Regions from separate parts of the Streptomyces sp. SAI-135 genome, predicted to be linked through region 2. Evidence: riboswitches for the same ligand, from Rfam matches in the RefSeq annotation. Region 2 holds a riboswitch; the other holds the start of a gene.
The links. A riboswitch is a leader RNA that binds a small molecule or an ion and turns the genes downstream of it on or off. The one in region 2 is predicted to bind thiamine pyrophosphate.
Positions count from the first base shown of each region.

Region 1: it holds a riboswitch for thiamine pyrophosphate, as region 2 does, so the genes downstream of both, thiC (phosphomethylpyrimidine synthase ThiC) here and M2163_RS34220 (thiamine ABC transporter substrate-binding protein) in region 2, are expected to answer to the same signal.

Region 1 covers NZ_JARXYP010000002.1:4,652,196-4,659,570, reverse strand. Annotated here, with positions in the region: gene M2163_RS25550 (DUF5326 family protein) at 1-9, shown strand, start outside; gene M2163_RS25545 (IclR family transcriptional regulator C-terminal domain-containing protein) at 587-1,324, shown strand; gene M2163_RS25540 (SsgA family sporulation/cell division regulator) at 1,422-1,859, shown strand; gene M2163_RS25535 (YibE/F family protein) at 2,102-3,919, opposite strand; TPP riboswitch at 3,992-4,181, shown strand; gene thiC (phosphomethylpyrimidine synthase ThiC) at 4,174-5,952, shown strand; partial or broken gene M2163_RS25525 (hypothetical protein) at 6,081-6,938, opposite strand; gene M2163_RS25520 (metallophosphoesterase) at 7,132-7,375, opposite strand, start outside.
Region 2 covers NZ_JARXYP010000002.1:6,525,307-6,532,681, forward strand. Annotated here, with positions in the region: gene M2163_RS34210 (RelA/SpoT domain-containing protein) at 1-658, opposite strand, end outside; gene rlmN (23S rRNA (adenine(2503)-C(2))-methyltransferase RlmN) at 992-2,098, shown strand; TPP riboswitch at 2,122-2,229, shown strand; gene M2163_RS34220 (thiamine ABC transporter substrate-binding protein) at 2,226-3,308, shown strand; gene M2163_RS34225 (iron ABC transporter permease) at 3,353-4,954, shown strand; gene M2163_RS34230 (ABC transporter ATP-binding protein) at 4,954-5,979, shown strand; gene M2163_RS34235 (maleylpyruvate isomerase family mycothiol-dependent enzyme) at 6,004-6,780, shown strand; gene M2163_RS34240 (LAETG motif-containing sortase-dependent surface protein) at 6,843-7,375, opposite strand, start outside.

The DNA.
Region 1 (7,375 bases), 1.9 Mb from region 2:
GACTGGTGAGCGTGCGGGGCGGGCGGGGCGACCGGTAACAGGAATCCCCTGTTCCCTCGGGCGAGGGAAGTTTCCCGGACGGGCCGTATACGTGCGGTGGCGGACCGTTAAAGTCCGGAACTCGACGCGGGGACGACCCCGCGAGCGGAGTACACCCCCTCCCGTGTTCCCCGCACGGGCTGCCCCCCTCGCGCTCCGGGAGTGCCCCTTGGCCACGGTTGACACCGCACCCGCACAGATCGACGCCCGCTCGACGACGCCACCGAGTCGGCCGACGCCTCCGACCCAGCCGACGGCTTCGGTACGGCCGACGGTTCCTGGAAGCCCGGCAGCTCCCGCTCAGCCGGGAGGGTCGACGCGGCCCACAGAGCCCACCGGACGGGCCACTCCTGCTCAGTCGCCGGCCCCGGCCACGGTCCCGGCAGGGGCGTCGGCTCCCGAGCAACCGTCCGCTTCCGCCCGGCCGACGGCGCCGGTCGGGGCTTCGGCCCCCGTGCAGCCCGCGACCTCCGTACGACCGTCAGCCCCCGTCCAGCGGCACGCGGCCCCCTCCTGCGAAGCTGCCGATCAGTCTCACTCGGCGACCCTGATCGGGTCTGTGCAGCGCGCGATGCGCCTGCTCGAATCCGTCGCACAGCACGAGTACGGAGCCCCCGCCAAACAACTCGCCCGCGAGACCGGGCTGGCCCTCCCCACGGCGTACCACCTGCTGCGCACCCTCGTGCACGAGGGCTATCTGCACCGCGACAAGGGCCTGTTCTTCCTCGGGGAGGCGGCTGAGCGGCTGAGCAGCAGCGGAGCCGAGCAGAAACGTCGCAGCACCGTCGTCGAGGCGCTGGCGCACTGGCGCGACCTGATCGGCGTCCCGGTGTACTACGCGCAGTACCGCGACGGCGAGATCGAGGTCCTCTGTGTCTCCGAGAGTCCGGGAAACCCGGCGGTCGAGGAGTGGGCCGACTTCCGCGAGACCGGGCACGCACACGCCATCGGGCAGTGTCTGCTGTCCCAGCTCGACGACGAGGCCCGGCGCGACCACCTCGACCGGTATCCCGTGCAGTCCCTCACGCCGTACACCGTGCGCGACGGCCACAGTCTGCTCCGGCGTCTCGAACGGACGGCACGGATGGGACCGGTGATCGAGCGTCAGGAGTACGCCCTGGGGGCCGTGTGCGCGGCGATTCCGATCACCGTGGGTAACGCTGCGGCGACGATGGCCATCTCTCTGCCCGCCCATCAGGCGGGCCGGTTGTTGGCCGCCACCCAGCAATTGCAAGAAGAAATCGGTCGCTTGATGGGCTCGCTGGCGATCTCTATCAGTATCTGAAAACTCACTCCTTGTGATCTGTCGTGCACGTTCAGCAAGATGCCACCAGTGTCAGAGGGTTCATTCCGGCCAATGAAGGCAGATGACGGGGTAGGCGATGCGCGAGACCGTACAAGCAGAGGTCATGATGAGCTTTCTCGTCTCCGAGGAGCTCTCCTTCCGCATTCCCGTGGAGCTGCGCTATGAGGCCTGCGATCCTTACGCGGTCAGGCTCACCTTTCACCTCCCGGGCGATGCCCCGGTGACCTGGGCTTTCGGCCGCGAGCTGCTGATCGACGGGGTGGGCAGGCCCTGCGGGGAGGGCGATGTGCGGGTCGCGCCCGCCGGTTCCGACCTGCTGGGCGACGTCCTGATCAGGCTTCAGGTGGGCGGTGACCAGGCCCTGTTCCGCTCGTCGACGGCGCCGATCATCGCGTTCCTCGACCGCACCGACAAGCTGGTTCCGCTGGGCCAGGAGGCGGCACTGGCCGATTTCGACACCCATCTCGACGAGGCGCTGGACCGGATCCTGGCGGAGGAACAGAGCGCGGGCTGACCCCTTGACGCCCTGACGGCAACGAGGTGGCGGAACGCTTCATCGATAGGACGGGAGGGTGCAGGAACGCTTCTGCCCCGGCCTGCGCCGGGTTCGCGAGGGCGCTCCGACGGAGTTCTGCGGTGGGCGTGCCCCAGGAGGACTCTGGACTGGGCACTGAGAACCGATCACCGGACCCCTGCGGTCAGGGGAGCCAGGAGGTGGCGCCGACCCCGGCCCAACCCCTGGGCGTCCCCGTGACATCAGCGCCTGCGCCGCCGCCCCTTGCCACCACGCCCGGCCGCCGGACGGCTGTCGGCCGTGCCCGCGCTCACGCTGGTCGCCGGGGCCGGCACCGACGCCCCCGCCGTCTCTACGCCCGGTCGGTCGGCCGAGACCACGAGGGCCGCGAGGGCCGTGGTGACCGGCACCGAGGCGACAAGGCCGATCGAGCCGACCAGCGTGCGCACGATCTCCTCCGCGACCAACTCGCTGTTGGCGACGGTCCCCACGCTGGACTGCGCGATGGAGAAGAGCAGCAGCAGCGGCAGCGCGGCACCGGCGTAGGCGAGGACGAGCGTGTTGACGACGGATGCGATGTGGTCGCGGCCGATCCGGATACCCGCGCGGTACAGCCCGCGCCAGCCCATCGTCGGGTTGGCCTCGTGCAGCTCCCAGACCGCCGAGGTCTGCGTGACCGTCACGTCGTCGAGGACACCGAGCGAGCCGATGATGACGCCGGCGAGCAGCAGACCGCTCATGTCGATCGTCGGATAGAGCCCGTGGATGAGCCCGGTGTTGTCGTCCGTGTTGCCGGTCAGCGCGGCCCAGTCGATGAACGCCGAGCCGAGGACGCCGATCAGCAACAGGGAGATCAACGTGCCCAGCACCGCCACTGAGGTGCGGGCGGACAGACCGTGACACATGTAAAGGGCGATCAGCATGATGGCGCTCGACCCGATCACCGCCACGACCAGCGGGTTCGAGCCCTGGAGAATCGCGGGCAGGATGAAGAAGTTCAGCACCATGAAGCTGATGGCCAATGCGACCAGCGCCATGACTCCGCGCAGCCGCCCGACGACCACCACGGCGAGCGCGAAGATGCCGGCGAGCAGACCCATTGGGAACCTGCGGTTCACGTCGGCGACCGAGTACTGCAGATCCCTGGGCGCCGAGGGCTCGTAGGCGACCACGACCTTCTGGCCCTCGTGCAACTGCCGTGTCTGGTCCGGCTGGACGATCTCGGTGAAGGTGCGGCCCTTGTCCTGGCCGGTGTCGACCCGGATCGTCGCCTTCTTGCAGGTGCCGTTCGCCTGCTGCTGGGCGGACGAGCCCTCGGCCGTGGAGGTGTCCCCGGTCGGGGTCTCCCCCGAGGCGTTCACCGACTTGCAGCTGACGCTCACGACCTTGCTGACCGTGGCCTGCTGGGTCTGCCGGTCGAAGCCGACGCCGGTGCGCTCGTGCGCCGGGGCTCCGCCGGGCCAGAGCACGAAGAGCCCCACCAGGACGGCCGCCCCGAACGGGATCAGGATGGCTGCGATGACCTTGCGCAGGTGTTTGGAGACGGGAGCCGCCGGCCCGTGACCATGGCCGTGCGAGTGGCCGTGCCCACCGCCGGAACCGGGCCCGCTCCCATGCCCGTGGCCGTCCCCGGGACCGTGCCCATGTCCGTCGCCGTGCCCACGCCCGTCGCCGGGGCCATAGCCCTGCCCCTCACCACCGTGACCCCCGCCGCCCCCCGGACCGCCGACGCTGCCCTGGCCGGCACGACCCGCGCCCTGATCGTGGCCGTGACCCTGGCCGTACCCGGGACCACCACCACGTCCGCCACCGGACCCCTGCCGCTGCCCCTGCTCATGCTCGTGCCAGCCGCCGACCCCGCCGTTTCCACCGGCTCCGCCGACTCCATCGGTCCCGCTCCCGCCGAAGCCCCGGCCGTCTCCGAAGCCCCGGCCGTCTCCGAAGCCGTCACGGGAGCCGCTGCCAGGGCCGTGTCCTGTACCGGGCCCAGGGCCGTTTCCGGAGCCCGGTCGGCGCGGGGGCTCGGGGGGCGGGTACGGGGGCTGATGCGTCGTGGTCACCGCCCGATCATCGCAAGAACGACAGGGGCCCCCTGTTCACCGCGCCCGAATTGACGCTAGCGTGGAGCCACCTTTTGTACACGCGGGAGCTCGGAGCACCGGGCTGAGAGGGCGCTGACCTCCGTCCCAGCGATGTTTCACGTGGAACGTCATCTCCAGCGAGTGACGTTCCCCACGAAATGTCGGCAGACGGAAACCGCTGCGTCGACCGCCGAACCTGTTACCGGGTAATGCCGGCGTAGGGAGTAGGTCTCATGACCAACAAGGACGCGCGCACGCCTGCCTCCGACCAGCTCGACGCGGAGGCCGGGAAGTCCATCGGCTGGCACAAGGCGTACATCGAGGGCTCACGCCCCGATCTGCGGGTGCCGGTCCGCCAGGTGCACCTCACCAACGGGCAGTCGGTCACGCTGTACGACACGTCGGGCCCGTACACCGATCCGCTCACCGAGACGGACGTCCGCCGGGGCCTCGTGCCACTGCGGGAGAACTGGATCATCGCCCGTGGGGACACCGAGGAGTACGCGGGCCGTCCCGTGCGCCCCGAGGACGACGGGATCAAGCACACCTCGCCCCGGGGCGGCCTGCGTAACCTCGACGCTGTCTTCCCGGGGCGGTCCCGCCAGCCGCGCCGTAGCCGTGACGGCCAGGCGGTCACCCAGCTCGCCTACGCACGCCGCGGCGAGATCACCCCCGAGATGGAGTACGTGGCCATCCGGGAGAACGTCTCTCCCGAGGTCGTTCGGGAGGAGATCGCGGCGGGCCGAGCGGTCCTCCCGGCGAACGTGAACCACCCGGAGATCGAGCCGATGATCATCGGCAAGCGGTTCCTGGTGAAGGTCAACGCCAACATCGGCAACTCCGCGGTGACCTCCTCCATCGAGGAGGAGGTCGAGAAGATGACCTGGGCGACCCGCTGGGGCGCCGACACGGTCATGGACCTGTCGACCGGCCGCAACATCCACACCACCCGTGAGTGGGTGCTGCGCAACTCCCCCGTCCCCATCGGCACGGTGCCGCTCTACCAGGCGCTGGAGAAGGTGGACGGCCGCGCCGAGGAACTGACCTGGGAGATCTACAAGGACACGGTCATCGAGCAGGCCGAGCAGGGCGTGGACTACATGACGGTCCACGCGGGCGTGCGCCTGCCGTACGTACCGCTGACGGCCAACCGCAAGACGGGCATCGTCTCGCGTGGTGGCTCGATCATGGCGGCCTGGTGCCTGGCGCACCACAAGGAGTCGTTCCTGTACGAGAACTTCGAGGAACTGTGCGAGATCCTCGCCGCCTACGACGTCACGTACTCGCTGGGAGACGGCCTCCGGCCCGGTTCGATCGCGGACGCCAACGACGAGGCGCAGTTCGCGGAGTTGCGCACGCTCGGGGAACTCAACCGGATCGCGAAGCGTTTCAACGTACAGACCATGATCGAGGGCCCGGGGCATGTCCCGATGCACAAGATCAAGGAGAACATCGACCTTCAGCAGGAGATCTGCGATGAAGCTCCGTTCTATACGCTCGGCCCGCTGACCACCGACGTCGCGCCGGCCTACGACCACATCACCTCCGGCATCGGCGCCGCGATGATCGCATGGTGGGGCACGGCGATGCTCTGCTACGTCACGCCCAAGGAGCACTTGGGCCTGCCCAACCGGGACGACGTCAAGACGGGGGTCATCACCTACAAGATCGCCGCCCACGCGGCCGACCTCGCCAAGGGACACCCGGGCGCCCAGGAGTGGGACGACGCCCTCTCCGACGCTCGGTTCGAATTCCGTTGGGAGGACCAGTTCAACCTGGCCCTCGACCCCGACACGGCCCGGGAGTTCCACGACGAGACCCTCCCGGCCGAACCGGCCAAGACGGCTCACTTCTGCTCCATGTGCGGGCCGAAGTTCTGCTCGATGAAGATCTCCCAGGACATCCGCCGACGCCACGGCGACAGTCAGGAGGAGATCGAGGAGGGCATGGCCCAGAAGTCGAAGGAGTTCGCGGCGGCGGGCAACCGGGTCTATCTGCCGATCACCGACTGAGAAGGCCAAACCGTCGACGGCCGAACCGTCAGCGGGTGAACCGTCGGCGAGTGGCCCGCGGCCGGGTCTTCGGCTTGCGCTCCCCGTGGTGGGGGCGCAAGCCGAGGGGCTGTGCCGGGTGCTACTCCCGGCTGGTGCTCCGGCCCCCCGAAGTCCGGGCTGGTGTAGTCCGGGCTGGTGAAGCTCGGACGGGCACCGGAGGCTCCGTCGTCCGGACTGCTGAAGCCGGGGCGGTCGTAGCCGAGGCTGGGCATCCGGCTGGTCGGTGCGGGTGGTGCCGTGTGGTGCAGTGCGGCGGTGCCGGGGTCGGCCAGGGCCTCCCTGAGGAAGGGGAGGAGACCCCGTTCCAGCAGCGCCTCGCGCCAGTCGTCCCTGGCCCGTGCCACCTCCTCGCTGAGCTCGCCGTACCCCGCGTCCGGCGAGGGCCGGTTGCGCAGCGCGGTGATCAGCAGGCCGACGGCGGCGACCAGGATGGCGGCCGCGGTCAGCGCGCCGAACACCCATCCGATAGTGATCATCGCGTGGGCGAACGCCGGCGGGGGGCTGAGCATCTGGAGGATGTAGCCCACGAGCAGGAAGATCGCCGCGGCGATTCCGGCGAGGACGGGCGTCAGGACGGCGGCGACGGCGACGGCGCCCGCACCGGCGGTCTCGGCGACCTCTCCCATGGTGGTGGCGAGCCCCATCGCACCCGTGCCCGACTCGGCGGGGCCGGGTTCGTGCACGGACGACAGGGTGGACGGCGTCGCCGGGCGGCGCTGTTCCTCGCGGACCTTCACGTAGTGCTGGTACTCGGTCGCCGCGGCCGCCGTGATGATCGCGGTGGCGTTGAGCGCCATGGTGCGCAGCTGTTCGGGATTCAGCCGCTGTCCGACGGCGGCCAGTTCGGGACGGTGTGGTGCGGAGCGCAGCGCCCCATCGAGGATCCGCTCGTACTCCTGGCGGTCCTCGCTGTGCAGGTGCTGCGGAACGCTGTTCATGTGCATCCCCCGATGCTCCGTAGGGCTTGGGGCTCGCATGACAACGAGCCGTCGGGCAGAAACGGAGGGGAGCCTGCTACGGATAAGCAGATGGTAGAGCGGTCACGGCACAGGGTGACAGGGGGTTTCCAGAAATTGGCCTCTGGCCTGCGCGGTCGACGGGCGGCCCGTCCTGGGGGAACCTCTGCCCCGTGAAGGCTCAGATATCCAGGGGCAGTTGCTGGACCAGCAGTTTTCCGGCCATGGTCACTCCGCCGTCCATCGCGATGGCCAGGCCGTCGGCGTAGACGTGCGGTCCCTCGACCACCGGACCGGATTCTTCCTTGTCCTCCTCGGAGCCCACTTCGCCCAGCAGATAGGGGATCGGGCTGTGGCCGTGCACGATGCGGCTGCCGCCGTAGGTGTCGAGCAGGGAGCGCACGTGGTCGGCGCCGCCTTCGTCG
Region 2 (7,375 bases):
TGAGGAATCGTCCACTTCTGGCGACTCGATTCTTACTCGCTTCTTGCAGCATTTTGAGCGACATCTCGCCAGCGATCACCAGACCATTGAGTTGGTCTAGGATCGCCTTTTCTGCGTCGGACAATTCGCCCGACAGTGGCTTATAGTCGAGATCATGCTCAACCTCTGACCATGCGTGCATAAGTACTGAAGCGACCTGCACTTCGACACGCGCCTTCGCGTATCGCTTATCCAAATCGACTAGCTCGCGTTCCTTGAGCCTAACTCGATAGTGGGTTGCCGAATATCCGGAGAACTCTTTTCCGGGTGGCCTCTCGTTCGATTCAGGAAAATCCTTCTTCTCCGTCACGTCGAGCAGGCGATTGACGGCTTTTTCTACCTGGTCTTGTTCACCTGGGAAATAGAGCGCGATGCGGACGCCCGCCAGATCGACGATATCGTCGTAGACGTCTTCTACATTCGTGTACTTCTTTTTAGGTGCTCGTTGGCGGCACTTTTCTTCTAGGCGCTTGATGTCCTTCGCGCGGTGAGTGACGATACAGCGGACACCTGACTCCTTGAGGTCTCTTTCCAGGGCTTGAGCAACTAGTTCTGCTGCCCGGTTGTAGAAGTCGTACTCCTTTGCATAGCGTGCAAGGAAGTGATCAACGATTTCCATGGCTCCCCCACAGGCACAGCTTCAGCTTTTCGGTTCTGCTCCTACGCGTACACGTAGGATGCCGTAAGGAGGGGCTGGCGCGGAGGGTGAACGCCCTACAAGGTGCCCTTGTACGGCTGACCTACGCCAGCTCGAAGCGGAGGTCACGGTCAAGTTCCCTCTGAGCGGAGAGTCGCGTGCCGCAGATTGTGCCCGCGACCGCTGAGCCAGCCCCCTGGGCCGTCCCTGGGCCGTCCGAAGCCAGCCAACGCCGACAGACGGTACCCACGGGTGACCACCCCCACCCCGCTCCGGCCTGGGCCCCCGCCGTTGATCTGCCACACTGGAAGGGTTATGCCTGCACCCGGAGAACTCACTTTCGTCGCCCCCCGCGGAGCCAAGAAGCCGCCGCGGCATCTCGCTGATCTCACTCCTGCCGAGCGCAAGGAGGTCGTGGCCGGGATCGGGGAGAAGCCGTTTCGTGCCAAGCAGCTCTCGCAGCACTACTTCGCGCGGTACGCGCACGACCCGGCGGAGTGGACGGACATCCCGGCCGGCTCGCGCGGCAAGCTGCAGGAGGCGTTGCTTCCCGAGCTCATGACCGTCGTACGGCATCTGTCGACCGACCAGGGGACCACGCGCAAGACGCTGTGGCGGCTGTTCGACGGGACGCTCGTGGAGTCGGTGCTGATGCGGTACCCGGACCGGGTGACCATGTGCATCAGTTCGCAGGCCGGCTGCGGGATGAACTGTCCCTTCTGCGCCACCGGGCAGGCGGGGCTGGACCGGAATCTGTCCACCGCCGAGATCGTCCACCAGATCGTCGACGGGATGCGGGCGCTGCGGGACGGGGAGGTTCCGGGGGGACCGGCGCGGCTCTCCAACATCGTCTTCATGGGGATGGGCGAGCCGCTCGCCAACTACAAGCGGGTGACGCAGTCCATCCGCGCGCTCACCGATCCCGCCCCCGACGGGCTCGGGCTGTCGCAGCGCGGCATCACTGTGTCGACCGTCGGGCTCGTGCCGGCCATTCACCGGTTCGCCGACGAAGGGTTCAAGTGCCGGCTCGCGATCTCCCTGCACGCCCCCGACGACGAGCTGCGCGACACCCTCGTCCCCGTGAACACACGGTGGAAGGTGCGCGAGGTCCTCGACGCCGGGTTCGAGTACGTCGAGAAGTCCGGGCGGCGGCTCAGCATCGAGTACGCGCTCATCCGGGACATCAATGACCAGGCGTGGCGCGGGGACCGGCTCGGGCGGCTGCTCAAGGGCAAGCCCGTGCACGTCAATCTCATCCCCCTGAACCCCACCCCGGGGTCGAAGTGGACGGCCTCCCGGCCCGAGGACGAGAAGGCGTTCGTCGAGGCCATCGCCGCCCATGGCGTGCCGGTGACGATCCGGGACACCCGTGGTCAGGAGATCGACGGGGCCTGTGGTCAGCTCGCCGCCACCGAGCGGTAGTCTGACGTTCGTACGTACATCTGCATATCCGACAGGGGAGCGCGACAGCGCTGAGAGTGCGGCGATCGGGCCGCAGACCCTCTGAACCTCGCCCAGGTCATTCTGGGTAGGAAGTTCGGTCATCACCGTGAACAACAAGAAGTTCTTCGCTGCCGTCGTCGGCCTCGGCCTGGTCACGCTGTCCGCGTGCGGATCCTCGTCCGACGACAGCACCGGCTCCGGCTCCGGCTCCGGCTCCAAGACCGTCACCCTGGTCAGCCACGACTCCTGGGCGGTCTCCAAGAACGTCCTCGCCGACTTCGAGAAGAAGTCCGGCTACAAGGTCAAGGTCCTGGAGGACGGCGACGCCGGGCAGGCCGTCAACAAGGCCATCCTCACCAAGGACAACCCGCAGGGCGACGTCTTCTTCGGCGTCGACAACACCCTGCTCTCCCGCGCGCTCGACAACGGGCTCTTCCAGTCCTACGAGGCCAAGGGCGCCGACACGATCAAGGCGGGGTACCGCGTCGACGGCGACAAGGTCACCCCTGTCGACACCGGCGACATCTGCGTCAACTACGACAAGGCCTGGTTCACCGAGCACAAGCTCCAGCCGCCGACGTCGTACGACGATCTGATCAAGCCCGCCTACAAGAACCTCCTCGTCACCGAGAACGCCTCCACCTCTTCGCCGGGCCTCGGCTTCTTGCTCGGGACCGCCGCGAAGTACGGGGATGGAGGCTGGGAGGGCTACTGGGCGAAGCTCAAGGACAACGGCGTCAAGGTCGTCGACGGCTGGGAGCAGGCCTACAACGAGGAGTTCTCCGGGTCGGCCGGAGGCAAGAAGGCCAAGGCCGACCGGCCGCTCGTCGTCTCGTACGCCTCCTCGCCGCCCGCCGAGGTGATCTACGCCGACCCGAAGCCCACCACCGCGCCCACCGGGGTCGCGGACGGCACCTGCTTCCGGCAGACCGAGTACGCCGGGCTGCTCAGCAACGCCGAGAACAGCAAGGGCGGCAAGGCGCTCCTGGACTTCCTGCTCACCAAGGAGTTCCAGGAGGACATGCCGCTCAACATGTTCGTGTACCCGGTCGTCGAGGGCGCCCAGGTGCCCGCCGAGTTCACGAAGTACGGTCCGCAGGCCAAGGATCCCGAGACCATGGACCCGGCGAAGATCGCCGACCACCGTGACGACTGGGTCAAGTCGTGGACCTCGCTGGTTCTGAAGTAAGGCCCCGCAAGCCCCTCCACAACGCGGCGGCGCGGCTCGCACTCGTGGCCGTGCCCGTCGCGTTCTTCGCCGTCTTCTTCGCCTATCCCGTCGCCGCGATCGTCACGCGCGGGCTCAAGGCCGGCGGGACCTGGCAGTTCGGCCGGATCACCGAGGTCCTCGCCCAGCCGGACATCCGGCACGTGCTGTGGTTCACCACCTGGCAGGCGCTCGCCTCCACTGCGCTCACGCTCCTGATCGCGCTCCCCGGCGCGTACGTCTTCGCGCGCTTCGACTTCCCCGGCAAGCAGCTCCTGCGGGCCGTGGTCACCGTCCCCTTCGTGCTGCCGACGGTCGTCGTCGGCACGGCCTTCCTGGCGTTGGTCGGCCGCGGCGGGCTGCTGGACGAGTGGTGGGGCGTACGGCTGGACACCACCGTGTGGGCGATCCTGCTCGCGCACGTCTTCTTCAACTACGCGGTGGTCGTACGGACCGTCGGCGGATTGTGGGCCCAGCTGGACCCGCGCCAGGAGGAGGCCGCGCGCATGCTGGGCGCGTCCCGGCTCAGGGCCTGGCGGACGGTCACCCTGCCCGCCCTCGCGCCCGCCGTGGCCGCTGCCGCGCTGATGGTCTTCCTGTTCACGTTCACCTCCTTCGGAGTCGTGCAGATCCTCGGCGGGCCGACCTTCTCGACCCTGGAAGTGGAGATCTACCGGCAGACCTCCGAGATCTTCGACCTGTCCACGGCCGCCGTGCTGACGCTGATCCAGTTCGTCGCGGTGGGCGCGGTCCTCGCCGTGCACGCGTGGACCGTGCGGCGCCGGGAGACCGCGCTGCGGCTCGTGGACGCGTCCGTGACTGCCCGGCGGCCGCGCGGGGCGGGGGAGTGGGGGCTGCTGGCCGGGGTCGTCGCGATCATCGCCGTACTCCTTCTCCTGCCGCTCGCCGTCCTCGTCCAGCGGTCGCTCGGCGCCCCCGACTTCGGCTACTACCGGGCGCTGACCGGCGCCGACGGCGGGGTCTTCCTCGTCGCGCCGATCGAGGCGGTCGGGAACTCCCTGGAGTACGCCCTCGTCGCGACCGCCATCGCGGTGGCGGTCGGGGGGCTGGCCGCGGCCGCGCTGACACGGCGGGACGCGGGGCGCTTCGTGCGGGGCTTCGACGCGCTGCTGATGCTCCCGCTCGGGGTGTCCGCGGTGACCGTGGGCTTCGGGTTCCTGATCTCCCTCGACGAGCCGCCGCTGGACCTCAGGCAGTCCTGGATCCTGGTGCCGCTCGCGCAGGCGCTGGTCGGGGTGCCGTTCGTGGTGCGGACCATGCTGCCCGTGCTGCGGGCCGTGGACCACCGGCTGCGGGAGGCCGCCGCCGTGCTCGGGGCCTCGCCGTGGCGGGTGTGGCGGGAGGTCGATCTGCCCATGGTGCGGCGGGCGTTGCTGATCGCGGCGGGCTTCGCCTTCGCGGTGTCGCTGGGCGAGTTCGGGGCGACCGTGTTCATCGCGCGGCCCGACAACCCGACCCTGCCGGTCGCCGTGGCCCGGCTGCTCGGACGGGCCGGGGACCTCAACTACGGCCAGGCGATGGCCCTTTCGACGATCCTGATGGTGGTGTGCGCGGTGGCGCTGCTGGTCCTTGAACGGCTGCGGACCGACCGGACCGGGGAGTTCTGATGCTGCTGAGCCTTGCGGACGCGACGGTCCGCTTCGGCGGTCGGGCCGTCCTCGACGAGGTCGGTCTCGAGGTCGCCGAGCACGAGATCGTGTGTGTGCTCGGCCCCAGTGGGAGCGGGAAGTCGACCCTGCTGCGGGCGGTGGCCGGGCTCCAACCGCTGGACTCGGGGCGGGTGTTGCTCGACGGGCGCGACCAGGGCGGGGTGCCCGCGCACAGGCGCGGGGTCGGGCTGATGTTCCAGGACCATCAGCTGTTCCCGCAGCGGGACGTCGGCGCCAACGTGGCCTTCGGGCTCAGGATGCACGGAGTGTCCCGGGCGCAACAGGAGGAGCAGGTCGGGGAGTTGCTCGACCTCGTCGGCCTTCCTGGCGCCTCCCGGCGGGCCGTCGCCTCGCTCTCCGGTGGGGAGCAGCAGCGGGTCGCCCTGGCCCGGGCCCTCGCGCCCCGGCCCCGGCTGCTGATGCTCGACGAGCCGCTCGGACAGCTGGACCGGTCGCTGCGGGAGCGGCTCGTCGTCGAACTGCGGGAGCTGTTCGGGCGGTTGGGCACCACCGTGCTGGCGGTCACGCACGACCAGGGGGAGGCCTTCGCGCTCGCCGACCGGGTCGTGGTGATGCGGGACGGGCGGATCGCCCAGTCCGGTACGCCCCTGGAGGTGTGGCAGCGGCCGGCGGACGCCTTCGTGGCCCGCTTCCTCGGCTTCGAGAACGTCGTCGAGGGAACGGTGACGGGCGAGGCCGCGGACACCGTGTGGGGCAAGGTGCCGGTGCCCCCGGGAGCCGCCCAGGGGATGCGCAGCGTGCTGGTGCGGCCCGCGGGGGTGCGGCTGGTGGCGGCCGACGAGGGGCTGCGCTGCACGGTCGGCGCGCGCACCTTCAGGGGCACGCATGTCGCCGTCCATCTGCATCCCGCGCAAGGCGACGCACCGCGGCTGGAGGCCGCGTGTGCGCTCCGCGAGGCGCCGGAGGTCGGGGACACGGTCGGGGTGGAGTTCGACCCGGCCGAAATCGTGGTGCTGGACTGACAGGGGCGGGCCTAGGGTGCGGGCATGACGCCGCTCCCGCACGACCGCTATTGCGACGAGATCGCCCACCAGGTGGGTCTGCTGAGGGCCGTGGTGACCTCCGGGGCCGATCTGTCCGTGACCGTCCCGACCTGCCCGGCCTGGTCGCTGGAGCACCTGGTGCGGCACACCGGCGGCGCGCTGCGCTGGGTGGAGCTGATGGTGCGGACGCGGGCCCGGGCGGAAGTGCCCGAGGACCGGGTGCCCTTGGGGGAGGGGCCCGAGGACGTCGCCGATCTCGACGCGTGGCTCGCCGAAACGGGCGAGATGCTCGTCGCCGCGCTCCGTCAGGCCGGGCCGGACGCCCCCGTGTGGTCCTGGGCGGGCCTTCCCACGTCGGGCTTCTGGGCCCGACGGATGGCCCACGAGCTGACCGTTCACCGCGCCGACGCCGCACTCGCCGTCGGGCAGTCCTTCGAGGTCGCTGCGGACATCGCCGCCGACGCCATCGACGAGTGGCTCCAGATCGTGGAGTTCGCCCAGCGGAGCATGCCGGACGACGCGGCGAGGGAACTGCGCGGCCCCGGGCGCAGTATCCATCTGCACGCCACCGACGGACCGTGGGGAACGGTGGTCGAGCTCACCGAGGACGTCATTGTCCGGCGGCGCGGGCACGGGGAGGCGACCGTCACCCTGCGCGGGCCGCTGACCGCCGTCCTGCTCGCTTTCTACCGTCGACTGCCGTTGGACAGCCCGGAGTTGGAGGTGATCGGGGAGCGGGAGCTGCTGGAGTTCTGGCTGGAGCGGGCCACGTTCGGGTGAGAGCGCGGCTGTGGCCCGCCCCCGGACCGGGGACGGGCCACAGCTGTCGTTCAGGTGCGGCGTCAGCGGCTGCCGGCGCCACGGCGGCGCAGGCCGAAGAACACCGCGCCGCCACCGAGGGCGACCAGGGCGATGGCGATGCCCGCGATCAGGCCGGTGTTGGAGTTCGCACCGGTCTCGGCGAGGTTGGAGTCACCGGCCGCGGGCGACGGGGCGTTGCTCTCGGCGGGCGCCGGGGCGGTGGTGCCCTCGGAGGCCGACGGGGTCGGGGTCGGGGACTCCTCGGCCGGGGTGCTGGCGGAGTCCGACGGGGTGGGCGTGGGCGTCGGGGTCGGCGTGTCCTCGGTCTTGCAGGCGGTCGCCGGGGTGGTCAGGTTGGGCTTGATGTCCTCGCCCTTGATGTAGGGCAGGGCCTCGACGTGGACGCGGTACTCGGCGTTGGGCGCCCAGTCCTCCTCGAAGGTGATGGTGGTGCCCTCCTTAGAGCCCTTCACCTTCTGCTCGCCGACCTTCTTGGCGTCGGCACCGTTGTTCTGCAGGTACACGGAGACGGTGGCCTCGACGCCGGCCTTGTCCACGTCGGTGACGGTGATGA